Linked DNA regions of Hymenobacter tibetensis. The protein of the gene in region 1 interacts with the protein of each later gene in a pairwise test. Links are inferred from orthologs where the notes say so. Each region holds a gene or a part of one and is shown on either strand. Other genes may lie near its edges. The genes, in order: MTX78_RS09675 and lpdA.

Region 1 (9,137 bases):
TCGCAACATCAAAACCGGCAAAGTGCTCGACAACACTTTCAACGCCGGGGTGAAAGTGGAAACAGCTCGCGTAGAGCAGCGCCCGCATCAGTACCTATTCAAGGATGATTACGGCTTTACCTTCATGGATAATGCTACCTTCGAGCAAGTGGTACTGCCCGAGGCCATGGTACCCTTCGCTGACTTGATGAAAGAAGGCCAGGAAGCTACCATCCTGTTTCATGCCGAAACCGAGCAGCCGCTCACCGCTGAACTGCCTACCACTGTCGAGCTGATGGTGACCTATACCGAGCCTGGTTTGAAAGGAGACACGGCTACCAACACGCTCAAGCCTGCCATCGTTGAGACCGGGGCCCGGATTCAGGTGCCGCTGTTCATCGACACTGATACTAAAATTCGCGTCAAGACCAGCGACTACTCCTATGTCGAAAGAGTCAAGTAAGCACCCCAGCAAGTCAAGCGCCGCCATGAAAGCCAAGGAACTCCAGGAACTCATCGACTTCATTGCGAAGTCGGGCCTCAACAAAGTCAACATCGAAACGGAGGAGTTTAAAATCTCCGTGCAGCGCGAACCCAGCTACAAGCCGGTGGTTAGCATGTCGTCTTCGGCAGCTCCTGCTCCCGCCGCGGCTCCGGCAGCACCAGCGGCAGCTCCCGCTCCCGCCCCAGCAACGCCGGCCGCGCCAGCCGCCGCTGCGCCAGCCGCCGATAATTACGTGCCCCTGAAGGCTCCCATGATTGGCACCTTCTACCGCAGCAGCAGCCCTGATACGCCGGCTTTCGTGCAGGTAGGTGATTTGGTGGAGAAAGGCCAGGTGATTTGTATCATCGAAGCCATGAAACTGTTCAACGAAATAGAGGCCGAAGCATCAGGACGCATTGTAAAGGCGATGGTGGAAAATGCCTCGCCAGTGGAATACGATCAGCCTTTGTTCCTGATTGAGCCGATGTAATTTATTGGGTTTTTGGGGTCTTGGGAACTTGGGGTGCCGCCTATACGGCTAGCTCTTAGTTCGTAAGGCCCTTTTCCTTTTCCGCGAGACCCCAAGACCTTTAGCCCTCAAGACCCAATGTTCAAAAAAATACTGATTGCCAACCGGGGTGAAATTGCGCTGCGCATCATCCGGACCTGCAAGGAAATGGGGATTAAAACGGTGGCTGTTTATTCCACCGCCGACAAAGAAAGTTTGCACGTACGCTTTGCTGATGAGGCCGTGTGCATCGGGCCTCCTCCGTCCTCACAATCGTACCTCAGCATTCCCACGCTGATAGCCGCAGCGGAAATAACCAACGCCGATGCTATCCATCCGGGCTACGGTTTTTTGAGTGAAAACGCGGAGTTTTCGCGCGTGTGCCAGGAAAACGGCATCAAGTTCATTGGTGCTACGCCCGAGATGATCAACCAAATGGGTGACAAAGCTTCCGCCAAAGCCACCATGATCAAGGCGGGTGTACCGTGCATTCCAGGTTCAGTGGGACTGCTGGAATCAGTGGAGCAAGGCAAGAAAGTAGCGGCCAAAATCAAGTACCCCGTCATTCTGAAGGCTACGGCTGGCGGTGGCGGACGTGGTATGCGTATCATCCCTACCGAAGACGACTTCGAAAAAGCTTGGAATGATGCTCGTACGGAAGCCAAAGCAGCCTTCGGCAACGACGGTGTGTACCTGGAAAAGTTTGTAGAGGAGCCGCGTCACATCGAGATACAGGTGTGCGGCGACCAATATGGCCGCGTTTGCCACCTCTCGGAGCGTGACTGCTCGATTCAGCGCCGCCACCAAAAGCTGGTGGAAGAAGCACCTTCCCCCTTCATGACCGAGGAACTGCGCGAACGGATGGGCTCTGCTGCCGTAGCTGGAGCTTCTGCCATCGGTTACGAGGGTGTGGGTACCATCGAGTTCCTAGTCGACAAAAACCGTGACTTCTACTTCATGGAGATGAACACCCGCATTCAGGTGGAACACCCCGTGACCGAGGAGATTGTAAACTATGACCTCATCAAGGAGCAGATAAAAGTGGCAGCCGGCATCCCGATTTCTGGCCACAACTATTACCCCAAGATGCACGCCATGGAGTGCCGCATCAACGCCGAAGATCCAACCAAGGATTTCCGACCCTCCCCTGGCAAAATCACCACGCTCCACATCCCCGGCGGCCACGGCGTTCGGGTTGATACGCACGTGTACGCGGGCTATACCATCCCATCGAACTATGATTCGATGATAGCCAAGCTCATTACCGTAGCGCAAACCCGCCAGGAATGCATTGTAAAAATGAAGCGGGCGTTGAGTGAGTTTGTAGTGGAAGGCGTGAAAACGACTATCCCATTCCACTTGGCGCTCATGGATAACAAGAACTTCCAGGACGGCGACTTCACGACTAAATTTTTGGAGACGTCATTTGACTTTTCAGAGTTGTAAGCCACTGGTTTCAAGCCAAACCATGATGTTTGGTTGAACTGCAAATACCAGCTTAACACGCCGACCGATTGGCAACTTACGCAACACCCCCTAGAGAAAGCCAACCGTACTAGTTGGTTCTCTCTAGGGGGTGTTGCGTAAGTTGCCACACGTATCAAAGTGCACTTCAGGCAGGGCGTAGACCTCCAATATCTGCACTGGTTTAGCGTCTGGCTCTCCAAACTCCGTCTCGCTGTCATCCGCTAAGTAAGGCGAACCATCCTGAAACACGATGTCATAATAGGGATAGTGTGGTTGCGCTGGATGGGTAAACGGTACCAGTACAGCCATCCCATACGTAGCGGAAAGTTTTTGGCCTAACCATAAGGATCTTGCCTCCCAATCTTCGTTAGGCGTTCTGTAAAGAGCAACATGCTGCGGAAACTGGGGCACCTCTGACGTACTAGCTTCGAAAAAGATATGCATCGGATCCGCAGAATCGAATTCCATCGGCTCTTGGTCGCCTATCATCATGGCCCACTCGAACACAGTGAGGCTTGGCATCGCATCCCGAAAGCACTCCTGAATCTGTGCGGTTGATAGCACCTTACTTAAGTAGAACTCTTCCATAGCCAGAAGTAGGTAACACGCTATAACACTACAAAAAAGGCCGACTGTACAGTCGGCCTTTCTCATTAAGAATTTATGCTTTGGCGGATGGGTTGTTGGTCTCAATCTCTTGCACCAACTCGCCGTACCACTCCTCCCCGTACTTGCGAACCAGCGGCTCCTTCAGAAACTGATACACCCGCATGCCCAAGTTGGCGCCGAACGAGCAAGCTGGGTTGCAAATGCCCCACCGGTCGTAGTTCAGGGCTTCGAAGCCTTCGTACTTGGTAATGCGGATGGGGTATAAGTGGCAGCTGACGGGCTTCTTGAAGCTGGTAGCACCCGCTAGATAAGCCTGCTCAATACCACACTTCAGAATGCCTCGCTCGTCATACAATGCATAAGCGCACTCCCGGTCGTTGATGGTAGTGGTGCTATAGTCGCCTTCCCAATCCTTGATGTAGAGGCCCTGCTGCTCGATGGCCTGCTGGCCGGCTTCGGTAAGGAAGGGCTTGATGTGCTGATATTCCGCTTCGAGAATCTTTAGCTCGTCTTCCTCCAGGGGTGCGCCTAAGTCGCCTTCCACGCAGCAGGCGCCTTTGCAAGCTTCCAGGTTGCAAACGAAAAAGTTGTCCCGAATGTCATCAGAGATGACAGTGTTTTGAATGATGATCATAGTGGGTTGCTGCTGAGCGCGGCGAAGGGTTCAAGAAGGATAGCAGGCGTAGTTCTTCACAACTGCATCGGTCAACTTTTGCGTTCCTCCGCCAATAGAGTAACTGCAAAGATACCCAATTACTGTAGCCTGAACAGCACCTCTTCGGTCAGCTGGCACTGCCGATGATGCGAATACGTAGCCAACGAAACGGCCTGCGCCTGTTTAGCCAACAGTTGCCGTAACTCCGGTGCCATCAACAACCGGCCAATGGCAGCCTCGAACGCACCGGCGTCGCGCAGGGGGAACAACAGGCCCGTGCGGCCATCGTCCACTATTTCCAGGGTGCCGCCGGTGGCGGTAGCTACCACTGGCAGCCCTGCGGCCATGGCTTCAATTGTGACCATGCCGTAGGTTTCGTTGGTGGAGCCGGTGATGGATATATCGAGGGCGCGGTACGCTACTTCCGGCTGCGACGTGAATTCCCGAATGTGCACCACCTCAGTCAAGCCCAATTCCTGTATCCGGCGTAGTACTGCTTCCCGGTAGGCATTGCCCTCGTTGCGCGTCGACTCGCCCACTAACAGCAGGTGTAAGGGAACAGTTGGGTGCTTTCTGCGCAAAACGGCCAATTCCTCGACCACAAAATCCTGGCCCTTGCCATCATCAAACCGGCCGATAACACCCAGCAACACGGCACCCGTAGGCAGTTGTAGATGCAATTGTTGCCGAGCACGTGTGCGGGTTAGCGTCGGATCAGCAAACTTCTCTAGCTCTATGCCTAGCGGTACCACGTGCAGGCGCTCGGCGCTGAATCGAGTTTTCTCCAACACCTGTCGTGCCAGGCCGGGCAACGGGGAAAGCCACGCGTCTACGGCATTGTAGCGCACCGTGTGGATAAGGCCACGCTTTGCCAAGCCTAGCTGCATATGCTGCTGATATACCAGCTTCAGCGTAGGCATGTGCACCTTTTTGCAGAGCACTGCCAGCCCCAAATCTCCGTTCCTAGTGACGATAAGCACCCGTGTACCATAGGCTAGCATAACGCGAGCCAGCTGACCAGCAGCGGGAACATCCAAGGCTTTCCAACGGTTAGTGAGGCAAACCACTGGCAAGGCAAGTGCTTCGGCTCGAACGGCTATAGGGGAATCAGGCAGCGTAATCACCTGCACGGGCCAACCGCGGCGGTGCATCCACTCGGCGAAGCGCACGGTGTTCAGTTCTAGCCCGCCCCAACTCGCCGACAAGCACAGCAACGACAACGGAAACTTCGCGGCAGAAGCGGCAACGGAAGCAACGGCAGACTCAGGGGGATTCACGCAGCAAAGATACAATTGCCGTTCGTGCGTCCGCAATTCGTGGGAGTCACGCAAAAAGCTAAGTGCGACTTCTTTCCACCTGCTATGTACCGAAGCACGGTCTGTTGCTGCGTACTCCTCGGCGTAGCTCGGCAGCAGCCAATGACAACGTATCTACTGCGGAAACCCGGAGTTCCTGCTTCGTTGGGCCGCATGAAAGCCGTACCTTTGCTAATAAGCCAAAACGCTTAGCTTTTCGAATGGCACTGGATTATCTTTCTCTTCTAAATCCCTCGCAGGCGGCTGCCGTGATGCAAATCGACGGCCCTTGCATGATTATAGCTGGCGCGGGCTCGGGTAAAACCCGGGTGCTTACTTACCGCATTGCCAACCTACTCGAACAGGGCGTTGACCCGTTCAACATTCTGGCCCTCACCTTCACCAACAAGGCCGCCAAGGAGATGCGCGCCCGGATAGAGAAGGTAGTAGGCGGAGCGGCAGCCAAAAACCTGTGGATGGGCACCTTCCACAGCATATTTGCCCGCATCCTGCGGTCCGAAGCCGACAAAATTGGCTTTCCCCGCTCCTTCACTATCTACGACACGCAGGACAGTAAAACGCTGATCAGCCAGATTCTAAAAGAGCTGGAACTCGACGACAAGCTGTACAAGCCTGGTATGGTGTTGGGCCGAATCTCGGCGGCTAAAAACAAGCTCATATCCGTTCAGCAGTACCTCAATGACCCGGTTATCCGCCAGGACGACGAGGCCGCGCTACGGCCCAAGATTGGCGTGATTTATCAGCAATACGCCAACCGCTGCTTCAAGGCAGGGGCTATGGACTTCGACGACCTGTTGTACCAAACCAACGTTCTGTTCAAGGACCATCCCGATGTGCTCAACAAGTACCAGAACTTATTCCGGTTTGTGATGGTGGACGAGTACCAGGACACCAACTACTCGCAGTATTTGATTGCGCGCAAGTTGGCGGCCAAAGAGCGCAACATCTGCGTAGTAGGCGACGATGCGCAAAGTATCTACGCGTTCCGGGGCGCTGATATTCAGAATATTCTCAATTTCGAGAAGGACTACCCGGAGTTGCAAGTATTCAAGCTAGAGCAAAACTACCGCTCTACCAAGACGATTGTAAAGGCGGCCAACTCGGTTATCAAAAACAACCAAGCTCAGCTGCGCAAAGACGTATTTTCCGACAACGAGGAAGGGCCACTGATTGAGGTACTGAAGGCGGCGTCGGACAATGAGGAAGGCAAGCTCGTAGCCAATTCCATCTTCGAGGACAAGATGAGCCATCATCTATCCTACGATGACTTTGCCATTCTGTACCGCACCAACGCCCAGAGCCGGGCCATGGAAGAATCGTTGCGCAAGCTCAACATCCGCTACAAGATTGTGGGTGGCTTGAGCTTCTACCAGCGCAAAGAAATCAAGGACCTGGTAGCCTACCTGCGCCTCACGGTGAACCCCAACGACGAGCAGGCGCTCCGCCGCGTTATCAACTACCCCAAGCGCGGCATCGGTGATACAACCATTGCCAAGCTCATCAACGCTGCCGAGGAAAGCAACCACACCATTTGGGAAGTGGTAGCCAACGCCGACCAGTTCCTTCCCACTCGCACGGCCAACCCGATAGTAGACTTCGCCGAGAAGATCAAGGCCTATACCGCCGTAGCAGCCAAAGAAGATGCCTTTGAAGCGGCCAAGTTCATTGCCAAGAACTCGGGCATGATCGAGGAACTATACGCCGATAAAAGCATCGAAGGTCTTTCCCGCTACGAGAACATCCAAGAATTGCTGAACGGCGTGAAAGCCTACACCGAGGACCCGGAACGCGAAGACAAAACGCTGGGCGCCTTCTTACAGGATATTGCCCTCGTGACGGACGCTGACACCAAAGACGCGCAGCAGGAAGGCGAAGCCGTGACTATGATGACGATTCACTCGGCCAAGGGCTTGGAGTTTCGCAACGTGTACATTGTGGGGATGGAGGAAAACCTATTTCCTTCGCAGATGATGATAACGTCGCGGGCGGATCTGGAAGAGGAACGCCGGCTGTTTTACGTAGCCATCACGCGGGCCGAAAAGAAGCTCACCCTGAGCTACGCCACGTCCCGCTACCAGTGGGGCAACTTGCGCAGCTGCGAGAAAAGCCGGTTTCTCGATGAAATCGACCCGCAATTCGTAGACTTCAAGTTTGCGGCTACCCCGAGTGCCGGCCCCGGCGAGTCACCATTCGGGCATGTGTTCGAGCGGCGCAGCAACCTCTTACCCACGCCGGCGCGTAAGACAGTTGCCAAAGGCTATACTCCCCCGGCAGACTTTCAGCCCTCCGATACCAGCAATTTGCAAACTGGGCAACGGGTGGAGCACCCCAAGTTCGGTTTTGGCCACGTAACGAAGCTGGAAACCGTTTCGGGCTCCACCAAAGCCATTATCGAGTTCGAAGAAGTCGGCGAGAAGACGTTATTGCTGAGTTTTGCGAAATTGCGGGTGCTTGGCTGATGCACTAATTGCCGTATGTTTAGCTTTGGCAGCGGCAACGTGGCACAGAGGCACCGTCGTCTGGTGTCCAACCCCAAAGCACTGTAGCGGCTCTATAGGCTGCCGCAGTTCCCCCTTACTAGGATTTACTTTTTTCTAATGCCCTTACCTTCCCTTCATAAGCACGAGCTACTACAGCGCGAGTACGGCCAAAGCACCTTCCAACTGGTGCAGGGCCTGCGCGACGTAGAAGACAAAGCCGAGCGTACACGCCGTGCCACCCAGATTGTGCAGCTTATTTTCCGGCTGCAACCTTCCCTGCGCGACCAGCCCGATGCCCAGCAGCGCGTCTGGAACCATCTCTACGAAATGGCCGATGAGGACCTGGATATTGATGCGCCATTCGAGTTGCAAGGCTTGAGCCAGCTTAACCAGCAGCCCAAACCTATTCCTTACCCAAAGCAAGCCATGAAGCTGAAAGCGTATGGCAAGAGCGTGGAGCTAATGGTGGAAAAGGCGCTGACGCTGGAAGACCCCACGGAGCGTGAGCAGGCCACTATCACCATTGGCCGAACGATGAAGTTTCTATACCGTTCGCACAACAAGGAAAACGCCAAGGACGTCACTATTCTCAAGCACCTCAAAGACCTGTCCGGAGGACAATTGACCCTGGACCCGGCGCAGGTGGAAGCGCAAGGGCTCTTCGAGTTTGCCGGGGGCGGTGCTCCTGTAGTCGCAAGCGGTACTGGCCGGGCGGCTTTCGTGGTACCACAGCCGCGCCAAGACCGTGAAGGACGCCGCGGCAACAGCGGCGGCAATAACCGGCGCGACAAGCAGCGCCGCGGTGGCAAGAAAGGTCGCCAAGAACCCCAACAACCTCCTCAGTAATTTTTCTGAAGGAGCTAGGAAACGGGCCGTGAGAACTGGCTGATCTTAAGGAATAAGGTGGAACGGCGTTGTAGTTGCCGTTCTTGCTGCTGTTTCCTTCGCCGGTATTCACCGCCTGCTCTCCTAGCTCCTAATTCTTGTTATATGGCCTCATTCGAAGTAATTGGCGGGAATCCGCTCAAAGGAGAAATCGTGCCGCAGGGCGCCAAAAACGAAGCGTTGCAGATTCTGTGCGCTGTGCTGCTAACGTCGGAGCCCGTTACCATCTCCAACATTCCCGACATCCGCGACGTCAACAAACTCATTGAGCTCTTGCGCGATATGGGAGTGAAAGTTGGCAAACTCGCTTCGGACACCTACCGCTTTCAGGCCGATGATGTACATCTGAGCTACTTGGATACGCCTGAATTTGTAGCCCAAGGACGGGCCTTACGCGGATCCGTGATGATCCTGGGGCCTATGCTGGCTCGTTTCGGTAAGTGCCAGCTGCCCAAACCCGGTGGCGACAAGATTGGCCGGCGGCCCTTGGATACCCACTTTGTAGGGCTAGAGAAACTCGGTGGCAAGCTGACGCTCGAAGGCTTGGATTTCTACCGCATCAACGCCGACGGCCGGCTACGGGGAGCCCACATGCTCTTAGAAGAAGCCTCCGTTACGGGCACAGCCAACATCCTGATGGCCGCAGTCCTAGCTGAAGGCACCACCACCATCTACAACGCTGCTTGCGAGCCGTACGTGCAACAGCTTTGCAAGATGCTTGTGCGCATGGGGGCTCGTATCACGGGCATAGGGT
Region 2 (9,033 bases), 2.1 Mb from region 1 along the record:
GAAACAGCTGATGCGTTCAGCATTCCTATCTCACGCGAGGACTTGGCAGCTCTTATGAGTACAGCCAAAGAAACCGCCAGCCGCCTGCTTTCCGAATTTCGCGACGAAGGACTCATTGCCACGAAAGGCAGTAGCATCACGGTTCTGAACCTCGAGAAGCTGAAGAAAATAAGCACGGTATACGCTTAGCCAATTTCCATTTACCTGCTCCTAAAAGAAGCTTTCAACTGTAATCACAAGTTGAGGGCTTCTTCTTTTTTTATAATTCAATATATTGCTTTTATAAATTGTATTTTTAAGCAATATATTTGCTTAATTAACTTGTAAAAGGGCTTTAAAATTTGATTAAAATCATTTTAAAAAATGATCAAAGTCATTTTTTTAGAGAGGTGAATAGTGGAAATTTGCATAGTAAGTTATCCAAATGGCAGGCGTTGCGCCGATAGTTCACGCACTTATTGTCTGCTTTATTATAGTTCGGATAGCGCCCTTTGACTGGCCAACGCGTGGGTCAGCAACGAAGCTTCTGAAAACACAACAGGCTTACACACTTGGTTTTTATCTCATTCTCTTTTTTTAAACGAGTTATGGCTTATTCAGTCAACAACCCAGCTGGTAAAGTAGTACAAGACATCATCACGGATTTGCCAGGTTTGATGGCAATTGCTGTGGTGGACATCAACTCGGGTATGAGCTTGGCTTCGCATTCCAATGCGCCCCATATCAACCCCGATACCGCTGCTGCCTACAACACAGAAGTGGTGAAGCAAAAGCAGAAGGCTATGTCAGCGCTTAAGCTCACTGGCGAAACAATTCAGGATATCCTGATTTCGCTAACCAACCAGATGCACCTTATCCGGCTTAATGAAGCTGGCAACAAGTTTATCTATCTGGTAGTGAGTTCCCGCGACACCAACTTGGCTATTGCCCGCGACGTTATTCGCACCCATGCTGCTCAACTCAGCTAATAGCGCTGATCGTTGTTGTTCAAAGTATAAAGTGAAGGTGCTGAGGGGCGTTGTGGTCTGGATCTAGCCAGGCGTGGGATAGGCTACAACGCCCACAGATACCACGGTATAGGTATAGGACAGACACGCCCCGGCGCTACGTATTCTTCGCCCATAGTTGAGGCGCTGAAGGCCCGGCGTAATGAATAGGCCTCCATGCAGATTCCTTTTCTTCAACGCTTTCAGGCACTCACTGGGCCTGTAGTAAACAAAATAGTGTCGGTAGGCTCAGGTCCGGAAATGGCCGCTGCTGAGCAATTGCTTCAGCGGGTCCTGAGCGGCCTACCCGAACTGGTGGGCGCGTCGGTAGTGGACCTGGCCTCCGGGCAACCACTGGCCTCGTACACCACGGCCCGCGAATTCAACGTCAGCAAAGTAGCTGGGTTCAACGCCGAAGTGATCCGGCAGCATCAGCAGGCGATGCAAATACTGCAAGTTCCGGCCGATGAGCAGCTGGAAGATATTTTAATCACGCTCCACACCCAGCTGCACTTACTGCGGCTGCTGCCTGATGGCCAGCGTTTTTTATATGTGGTGGTCGATTGTCGCGACACGAATTTGGGCATTGCCCGCAGCGTAATGCGCACTTGTGATTTATAGCAGGTTGTAGGCTACGAGGCGGTATCACTTACTTTTCTTTCCCTCCCCCATTTCTCTCACCCTCACAATTTTACGTGTATGAAACTGACCGCTTCTCCCTTCAATCCAGAGTCCGGCGAATTGCTGCCGGTATACCGTGATGCTTATTTGAATGGTGACCTTAGCCGGGAGTCGGCTAAGGCAGTAGAACAGTACCTGGGCCGGGACGCCGACCTCGCCCACGAAACGCTCAACCGCTGGCAAGACCTGCAAGCCACCGAGCCGAGCGCAGTGGTTGCTCCTACGTGGGTCGAAAAACAAATCCAATTTATCCGCACCGAGCCAGTGCGCTTCCGCCGTCGGGCGGCCAGCATGGTAGGAGCCACCGTGCTACTCGGTACTATGGTATTTGCGGGCACCAACCTGCCTACCACCAGCTTGCCCACCGAAGGTGCGGCCCTAACGGCCACTGCCGCCCTCGAAGCAGCCGAAGCTTCTTCAGCTGCCTCTTCCATGCGCCTCATGACGGTGCGCGGCCGCATCCTCGACGAAGAAGGTGCTCCCCTGGTAGGCGCTACCGTAATGCACGCTGGTAGCAGCCAAGGCGTATCAACCAACGCCAAAGGTGAATACCTACTGCACGTACCAGCTGGTGCTAGCACGTTGCAATACGGCTACGGTGGCTACCAAGATGAAGAAATTACGCTGAAAAGCGGTGGTACCAACAACGTAACGCTACTCCCTAAAAAGCACATGCAAGCCGACCAGGAGCAGGTGCAAAAGCAGAAGCGCCGCTGGTGGAAGTTCTAGGGCTGAGGATGTCATTTGTGTAGTTGTAATCCAGTTGCGTGAAACCGAAATTCTACCGTAGTAAAGCACCGCGTCGATCTGAGCTATCAAAACCAATCATTCCTGATCCAGCCGCTGCTCGGGTGGTGGAGCAGGTGCAGGTAGAGTTGCCGGGCCTGATGGCTGTCGCCGTGGTAGATGTCGCCTCAGGCACTAGCCTGGCAGCTCATGCCACTGCCTCCATCAACCCCAATACAGCCGCGAGCTTCAACGCAGAAGTGGTAAAGTTGAAGTTGAAGGCCATGGCGGCCTTGCAGCTGGAGGGAGAGCAGCTACACGATGTCCTCATCACGTTGTCCAGTCAGTTGCACTTGCTAGTGCTTACGCCCAGTGGCCGGCGGTTTATTTATCTGGTGATAGCAGAGCAGAACACCAACCTGGCTATTGCCCGGGAGGTGCTACGGGCGCAGGTATCCCAGCTGGAAGTGTAGAACCATAACATAGCTAGCCTTAACATAAGCTCCTTTCCCGACGCTGGGAAGGAGCTTTTTGTTTGTAACTGGTTGCGGGCAACACCGGCTGCTTGCTGCAGAACAGGCGTTGGTGCTTCGGCCGCAACAACAGCCACCGTTGGCTGCTGTGTAGAAGAGAAAGGGAGCGTACTCAGCTAAAATCACCTTTGCAGGTAGCGCTCCAACGATTCATCCGTACCTTCGTGACTGTTGATTTCCACCGAACTCACCTTCTGAGTATGACCCAATACGACGTTACCGTTATCGGCTCCGGGCCCGGCGGTTATGTAGCGGCCATCCGCTGCGCCCAGCTAGGCCTCAAAACGGCCCTTATCGAGAAGTACAGCACGCTAGGCGGCACTTGCCTCAACGTAGGCTGTATTCCGAGCAAAGCCCTCCTCGACTCGACGGAGCACTATCATAACGCGCATTCCACGTTCAAGGAGCACGGCATTGAGCTGAGCGACTTGCAGGTGAACATGAACCAGATGATAGACCGTAAAAACGGCGTCGTGAAGGCGAATACCGACGGTATTCAGTTCCTGATGAAGAAAAACAAAATCGATGTCATCTACGGTGTCGGTTCGTTCGTGGACAAAAACCACATCAAGATCCAGCCTACTGCTGGTGGTGAGGAGCAGCAGATCGAAACCAAAAACGTCATTATTGCCACTGGCTCCAAGCCCACGGTGCTGCCCTTCATCAAGCAAGACAAGCAGCGCATTATCACCAGCACCGAGGCCCTGAATATCCGGGAAGTGCCCAAGCACATGATTGTGATTGGCGGCGGCGTAATCGGGCTGGAAATGGCATCGGTGTACGCCCGCCTCGGCGCGAAAGTATCGGTGGTGGAGTTCATGGACTCGCTCATCCCGACCATGGACCGCGGCCTTGGCAAAGAGCTGAAGCGTATCCTGGGCAAAATTGGCATCGAGTTCTTCCTGAGCCACAAAGTAACCGGCGCTACCCGCGAGGGCGACACTGTGACCGTAACTGCTACCAACCCGAAAGGAGAGGAAGTGAAATTTGAAGGCGACTACTGCCTGGTAGCCGTGGGCCGCGTGCCCTACACCGCCGGCCTGAACTTGGAAGCTGCCGGGGTAGAAATGGAAGAGCGCGGCCGCATCAAGGTAGATGAGCACCTGCAAACCAACGTGCCCGGCATCTACGCCATCGGCGACGTGATTCGCGGGGCCATGCTAGCGCACAAGGCAGAGGAAGAAGGCGTGTTCGTGGCCGAAACCATTGTAGGCCAGAAGCCGCACGTCAACTACCTACTCATCCCCGGCGTGGTGTACACCTGGCCGGAAGTGGCCGGCGTCGGCTACACCGAAGAGCAGTTAAAGGAGCAGGGCAAAGCCTACAAAACTGGCTCGTTCCCGTTCCGCGCTTCGGGCCGCGCCCGCGCCTCCATGGACCTCGACGGCTTCGTGAAAGTGCTAGCCGACAAGGAAACCGACGAAATCCTGGGCGTGCACATGATTGGCCCACGCATCGCCGACCTCATTGCCGAAGCCGTAACGGCCATGGAATTCCGCGCCTCCGCCGAGGACGTAGCCCGCATGAGCCACGCCCACCCCACCTACGCCGAAGCCATGAAGGAAGCCTGCCTAGCCGCCACCGAGAACCGCGCCATTCACATGTAATTCCTTTTAAATAGAAACGAAAAGAGGCTGTAGCTCAGAGCTACAGCCTCTTTTCGTTTCTATTTAAAAGGAATCATCTAAATCAATATCACCCTCATCCTCAAAAAATTCTTCTATGATAGGTTCGTTATCTTCGAAAATCTCTTCCACAACAGGAGTGTCGCCTTCTTCTGGGAGAGCTATAATCTCTTTCTTTGAGTCGATCTTCTGACTTGACAGTTCTACTGCATTTGTAGTAGTAGATTTGGCTTGACTCGGTTTAATATCGTTTGTTGGTTTAGCAGGATTGGCAGACTTTTTTAAAGTAGACTTTATATCTGTAATCCATTTCGCCTCCTGCTCTTTGTCGAATTCATCTAAATTTGATATTTCAACATATTGCTTCGCGAATAATACTTTATTCATCCCCATGTTTTTGTCGAAGAAGCCTTTGAGTAACTTTTGTTGACTTGGTTTTAAGTCTAAAGTATCTCCTGAAACTTTTGCTTGGCTGTTGTATTCGTTAGTTGCTAATATATTTTTTATGTCTTCATCTTTGTCCGCAAATGATTGCAATGTCTTGAAGTATATTTTAGGATTTAAGCAATCTTCTATTTCTGTAGGAGGCGTGCTTGCATTACTATCAATGTTTACTAATTCTGTTTCCTGTTGTTTGTTTAATAAGCGTTTAAAATATAGATTTTTTATTGATTTTACTTCTACTTTAAGAATTTCAGTATCAGTATCTATGAGGCAGTAAACCGTTCCTTTTATTGAGTAATCAGGGTCATTCATAGGAGAAATTAAGCTTTCGTATATTTTTTTTACCTCCTTGTATCCCCCGACTGGTAGTATTTTTAAATTGCTGTCAAGGATTTTGTCAGAAAAAATGTGTTCAAAGTAAATTTTTTCCGATATTCCTTCGCAGATGAGCCAATTATAAGTGGATGCACCTATTAGGGAATAGGTTATAGATTGAACAAGGTCATTGTGGCTTTTGAGGCTTATATCGTAAGGAAGGATGCCATTTATTTTCTTTCTGTCTTGGGTTATTTTTTCTCGATAATTGTATAGGTCAAAAAAGTTAACATCAACTTCATTTGCTGATGTTTTCTTCATTGAAGTTGCTGATCCTTCAGATATAATTGGCAAATAGCCGTACCAATGTGTTGTAATAATTATTTGATGTCCAAGTTTGACAAGCTCAAATAATCTGGAAAACTGCTCGTAACAAGCAGATATGTGTAGTGAAGCGTCCGGTTCGTCGACTGCAAGTATGATTTGTTTATCTCTTTCTTGGCTTCTTACTAGAAAGGAATAGGCTACATCAATAAGTGCTTTCCTTTTTTCTCCTGAACTTAAATCATACACAGCTACTAAAGGCGAATCCTTGTTTTTTTATTGAGAATTTTTATAGAAAAATATGCCTCTATTATTTTAGATATCAAGTCGGGCATTGTTAATGAATTCTTGCTTTTGCCCTTATATTGATATGATTCTAAAGTTGCTTCAATTTCCTCTACAAATTTATTCAATTCTATATTTATCCCTTTTAATACCTTGTTTGTAATAGCTTTTTCTATTTCTTTGTGTATATTTTTATCCATCAACTTTTGCATATCTTGAGTTTCTAACTTTGTGTATAGTTGGGCGTCGGTTTCTACAGGTATATATAAGTAAGCGTAATGTGATATTATGTAGTCATAAAATCCTTCAAATTGCTTTTGTAAGTCTGATTCATTGTGCTTTCCTTCTGTATTAAAAAAACCCAATTCATAATGTATTGGCCCAAAATAAATTCCTGGTTCATTAGCTCTTTTGCCAATCATTACAAGTAGGTATTCATCTTTGTTATACTTTAATGCAAGATTATTTCTATACTCATTAAACCCGTCGGATGTTCTAGAGTTTGATTTTATGTTTGATTCCCATAATTGCTTTGATATTCTTTGAGCAGTTTTAAAATGCTTACTGTCTTCTGCGTTTGTGTGTCTTAATGATTCTTTTTTAATTAGCAGTGTGATTGTTATAAAAGGACTATTTGCTCCCTTTATACCACCTTTTGCTTTTGCATCGTTATTTATTGGCCATTCCTTTATATCTTTCTTGTTAAGAACAAAATCAATAGCTTCAAGTATTGAGCTTTTGCCAGTTCCGTTCTCCCCTATTAGGCTGCAAAATTTATCCCCATTTGATAATGGAACAAAGTGAATTCCTTTATAAACTTTAAAATGTCGAAGGTGTAACGCTACTATCATTTGTTTGAATCAAAAAATGCTTTAAAAATTTTGTGCCAAAGAAAGTTGTTAGTAAATATTTATATCGATAATAAGATTTGAGCTGTGTTCTTGTTTATACAAAGATTACGTCTTCTGCACCAATTTAAACCCGTCCTTGGTCACTTGGTACTGCTGGCCTTGAATGGTGATGGTTTCGCCTTCTAGCAGCTTGCTCAGGTTCACGATGTCGCCTTCGATGGTGTGAAGGGTGAAGCCGTGCATGCGGGCTAGGGCGAGGTACTTGGATTTGATGTAGTAATGCACGCCGCAAAGGATGATGCGGACGTGCGCCGTGGTGTTCTTAAAGAATCGGTTACTTCTGTTACCACAGCCCTAAGAAGCCCTTTTTGGCGGCGACATTTGGGCGGTCGAGGTCTATCACGTCGGAGATGCGGTGTTGCTCAAACTTGTCGATGAGGGCATCCACGCCTTTGCGCATCTTCAGGTCCATTTCCTCCTTGTAGATGGCGTAGAGGCAGTAGAAGTAGACGGTTTTCTCCTCGTTGATTTTCAACTCCCGAAATTCTTCGGGCAGGCTGAGAGAAGGTAGCAGCAACATGCAGCCCAGCTTGGTGTTGGAGGCAAAAGGCTCGGCGTCTTCCCCGTTGGGGATGGTGTGGCCGGAGCCCAGCCAGGTGCGATACTCGTGGGGGAAGCGGGCTAGAGACTTCAACCACCGGATAGGCCAGTACTGATCTTCGATGTCGTCGTCTTCGTTGTCGGCATCCGGACCCAGGTCCGGAAACTCCCAGGTGCTGGGCAGCAGGATGCACAGCTCGGCGTAGCGCCACTCCTCAGCGCCTTCGGGCACCGTCATGGGTAGGTCGCTCATGCCGGAAGTCACTAATGCTCTGAACGGAAAGTCGGCGCTAGGTTCCACAAAATGCACGTCCAGATGCACTTTGTCGGAGATGATTTCATGAAATACCCCGCTCACTGGGCCAATGTGGCGCTCAATGTGGTCGGAAATGGCTTGGATGGTGTCTTCATCGCCGGAAGCCAGGGCAAACTCCGCGGGCTCTACGTTTTCGTAACGGTAAATGGGGCCACCAGCGGGGGTAGGCTCTTGTTCGGATTCAGGATCTTGCTCAGTCATCGGATAGTAGGAATGGAGTAAGTAGTTAACGGGTATGTAGGTTGCGAAATGTAGCAACAAGATGCCACGCTACACGCCTAGAGTAGGGGCCGAACAAGCAATTTGGCAACTGAAATTTCCAGCTTCCTTCCCTGAGCATACCAGAAGGCACGAAACCCGTAGTGAAAGACAGTTGCACTGCTGCTTCTAAGGAAGCTAGCTGCGCACAGATGGATACTGTGGTGTTGGCTACACAGAACGCCAAAAGTGCCGTGTACCACTCTGGTTTGTTGCTATGCGTCGCTCATGAAAAAGCTGCTCAGTGGTGTTGTAGGAAGTGTTGGTGTGTTCTGGCCGGGGCTAGTACGTGCCAGTGATATAGAAGTGAAGGCTGCCTTTCTTCTGCAAGGAGGCATCGGTGGGATACTTATTGGCGCGGGCCTTTATGCTGTTTTCATGCTTCTGGCAGCGGTGTTGTTTAAGCGTAGGGTCCATGCGGGAATAGCGTTTGCACTGGCAACGGCGTTTTTCATTTACATCGAATACAAGTCCTTTTACTTCCTGGCTATTGCAACTGGCTTCATGCGCACGCGCCAGATGCGGTACGAGTTCGGTGAGCTGACCACGGTGCTGTATTGGGTGTTGGTTGGCATTGGGGTATGGAGGGTGGCTGTTGTTGGTATTGCGCTACGCATGCGGGTAAGGCGGCACCGAAGCACTACCACAGATTGGGTCAGTGAAGGATAGGCGACTATCGGTACTCCCATGTTTTCTGGGCAAGCAAAAGACAATACAGATACCCATGTTTCCGCTGCTTTCCACGGACACGCAATAGGCGTTTGCTATGCCATCATGCTGCGTCTGCCTACCCATGAAAAGTGCCCATACGTAGCTCAGCAGTACAGCGCGGCAGGTAAGCCAAGCGCAAAAAACGGCAACCTTACGCGCAAGGCTTGCGAATAAATGCACCCGTGAGGCACACGTATTGGACCGTGCAGCACGAGCAACGAACTGCATTTCATTAGCACCCGCACCACCATGAGCAAAGGCAAAAAGAAGGATTCGAAAAAAGGCAACCAGTCGAATGATCTGCTGGATGAGGCTGCTGTGTCGCTCAAGAAGTTTCGCAAAGTCACGAAGCAGCTTACCAAGCTAACGACTGGTCAG

Evidence for each region.
Region 2: the proteins of MTX78_RS09675 (region 1) and lpdA interact in binary tests that used the Escherichia coli proteins (3 or more experiments, as listed by UniProt). The link is inferred for Hymenobacter tibetensis from one-to-one orthologs.

Annotation. Positions count from the first base shown.
Region 1 is NZ_CP094669.1:2,443,645-2,452,781, reverse strand. Bases 4,868-7,850 are described here. They hold MTX78_RS09675 (ATP-dependent helicase), read left to right. Parts: upstream 4,868-5,224; coding sequence 5,225-7,477; downstream 7,478-7,850. Other genes in these bases: MTX78_RS09670 (DUF4290 domain-containing protein), read left to right, coding at 7,616-7,850; MTX78_RS09680 (glycosyltransferase family 4 protein), read right to left, coding at 4,868-4,979. Also shown: efp (elongation factor P), read left to right, coding at 1-442; accB (acetyl-CoA carboxylase biotin carboxyl carrier protein), read left to right, coding at 468-953; accC (acetyl-CoA carboxylase biotin carboxylase subunit), read left to right, coding at 1,071-2,417; MTX78_RS09690 (hypothetical protein), read right to left, coding at 2,541-3,026; MTX78_RS09685 (DUF3109 family protein), read right to left, coding at 3,100-3,681; more of MTX78_RS09680, read right to left, coding at 3,801-4,867; more of MTX78_RS09670, read left to right, coding at 7,851-8,344; murA (UDP-N-acetylglucosamine 1-carboxyvinyltransferase), read left to right, coding at 8,489-9,137. UniProt on the Escherichia coli protein: A helicase with DNA-dependent ATPase activity. Unwinds DNA duplexes with 3'-5' polarity. Translocates on single-stranded DNA with 3'-5' polarity. Initiates unwinding more efficiently from a nicked substrate than double-stranded DNA.
Region 2 is NZ_CP094669.1:332,334-341,366, forward strand. What follows is about bases 2,451-5,329. They hold lpdA (dihydrolipoyl dehydrogenase), read left to right. Parts: upstream 2,451-3,126; coding sequence 3,127-4,533; downstream 4,534-5,329. Other genes in these bases: MTX78_RS01320 (hypothetical protein), read left to right, coding at 2,451-2,866; MTX78_RS01330 (AAA family ATPase), read right to left, coding at 4,597-5,329. In the rest of the region: MTX78_RS01300 (Crp/Fnr family transcriptional regulator), read left to right, coding at 1-189; MTX78_RS01305 (hypothetical protein), read left to right, coding at 588-968; MTX78_RS01310 (hypothetical protein), read left to right, coding at 1,164-1,607; MTX78_RS01315 (carboxypeptidase-like regulatory domain-containing protein), read left to right, coding at 1,686-2,396; more of MTX78_RS01320, read left to right, coding at 2,435-2,450; more of MTX78_RS01330, read right to left, coding at 5,330-5,883; MTX78_RS01335 (AAA family ATPase), read right to left, coding at 5,889-6,770; MTX78_RS01340 (hypothetical protein), read right to left, coding at 6,876-7,055; MTX78_RS01345 (suppressor of fused domain protein), read right to left, coding at 7,114-7,887; MTX78_RS01350 (hypothetical protein), read left to right, coding at 8,173-8,613; MTX78_RS01355 (hypothetical protein), read left to right, coding at 8,905-9,033. UniProt on the Escherichia coli protein: Lipoamide dehydrogenase is a component of the glycine cleavage system as well as of the alpha-ketoacid dehydrogenase complexes.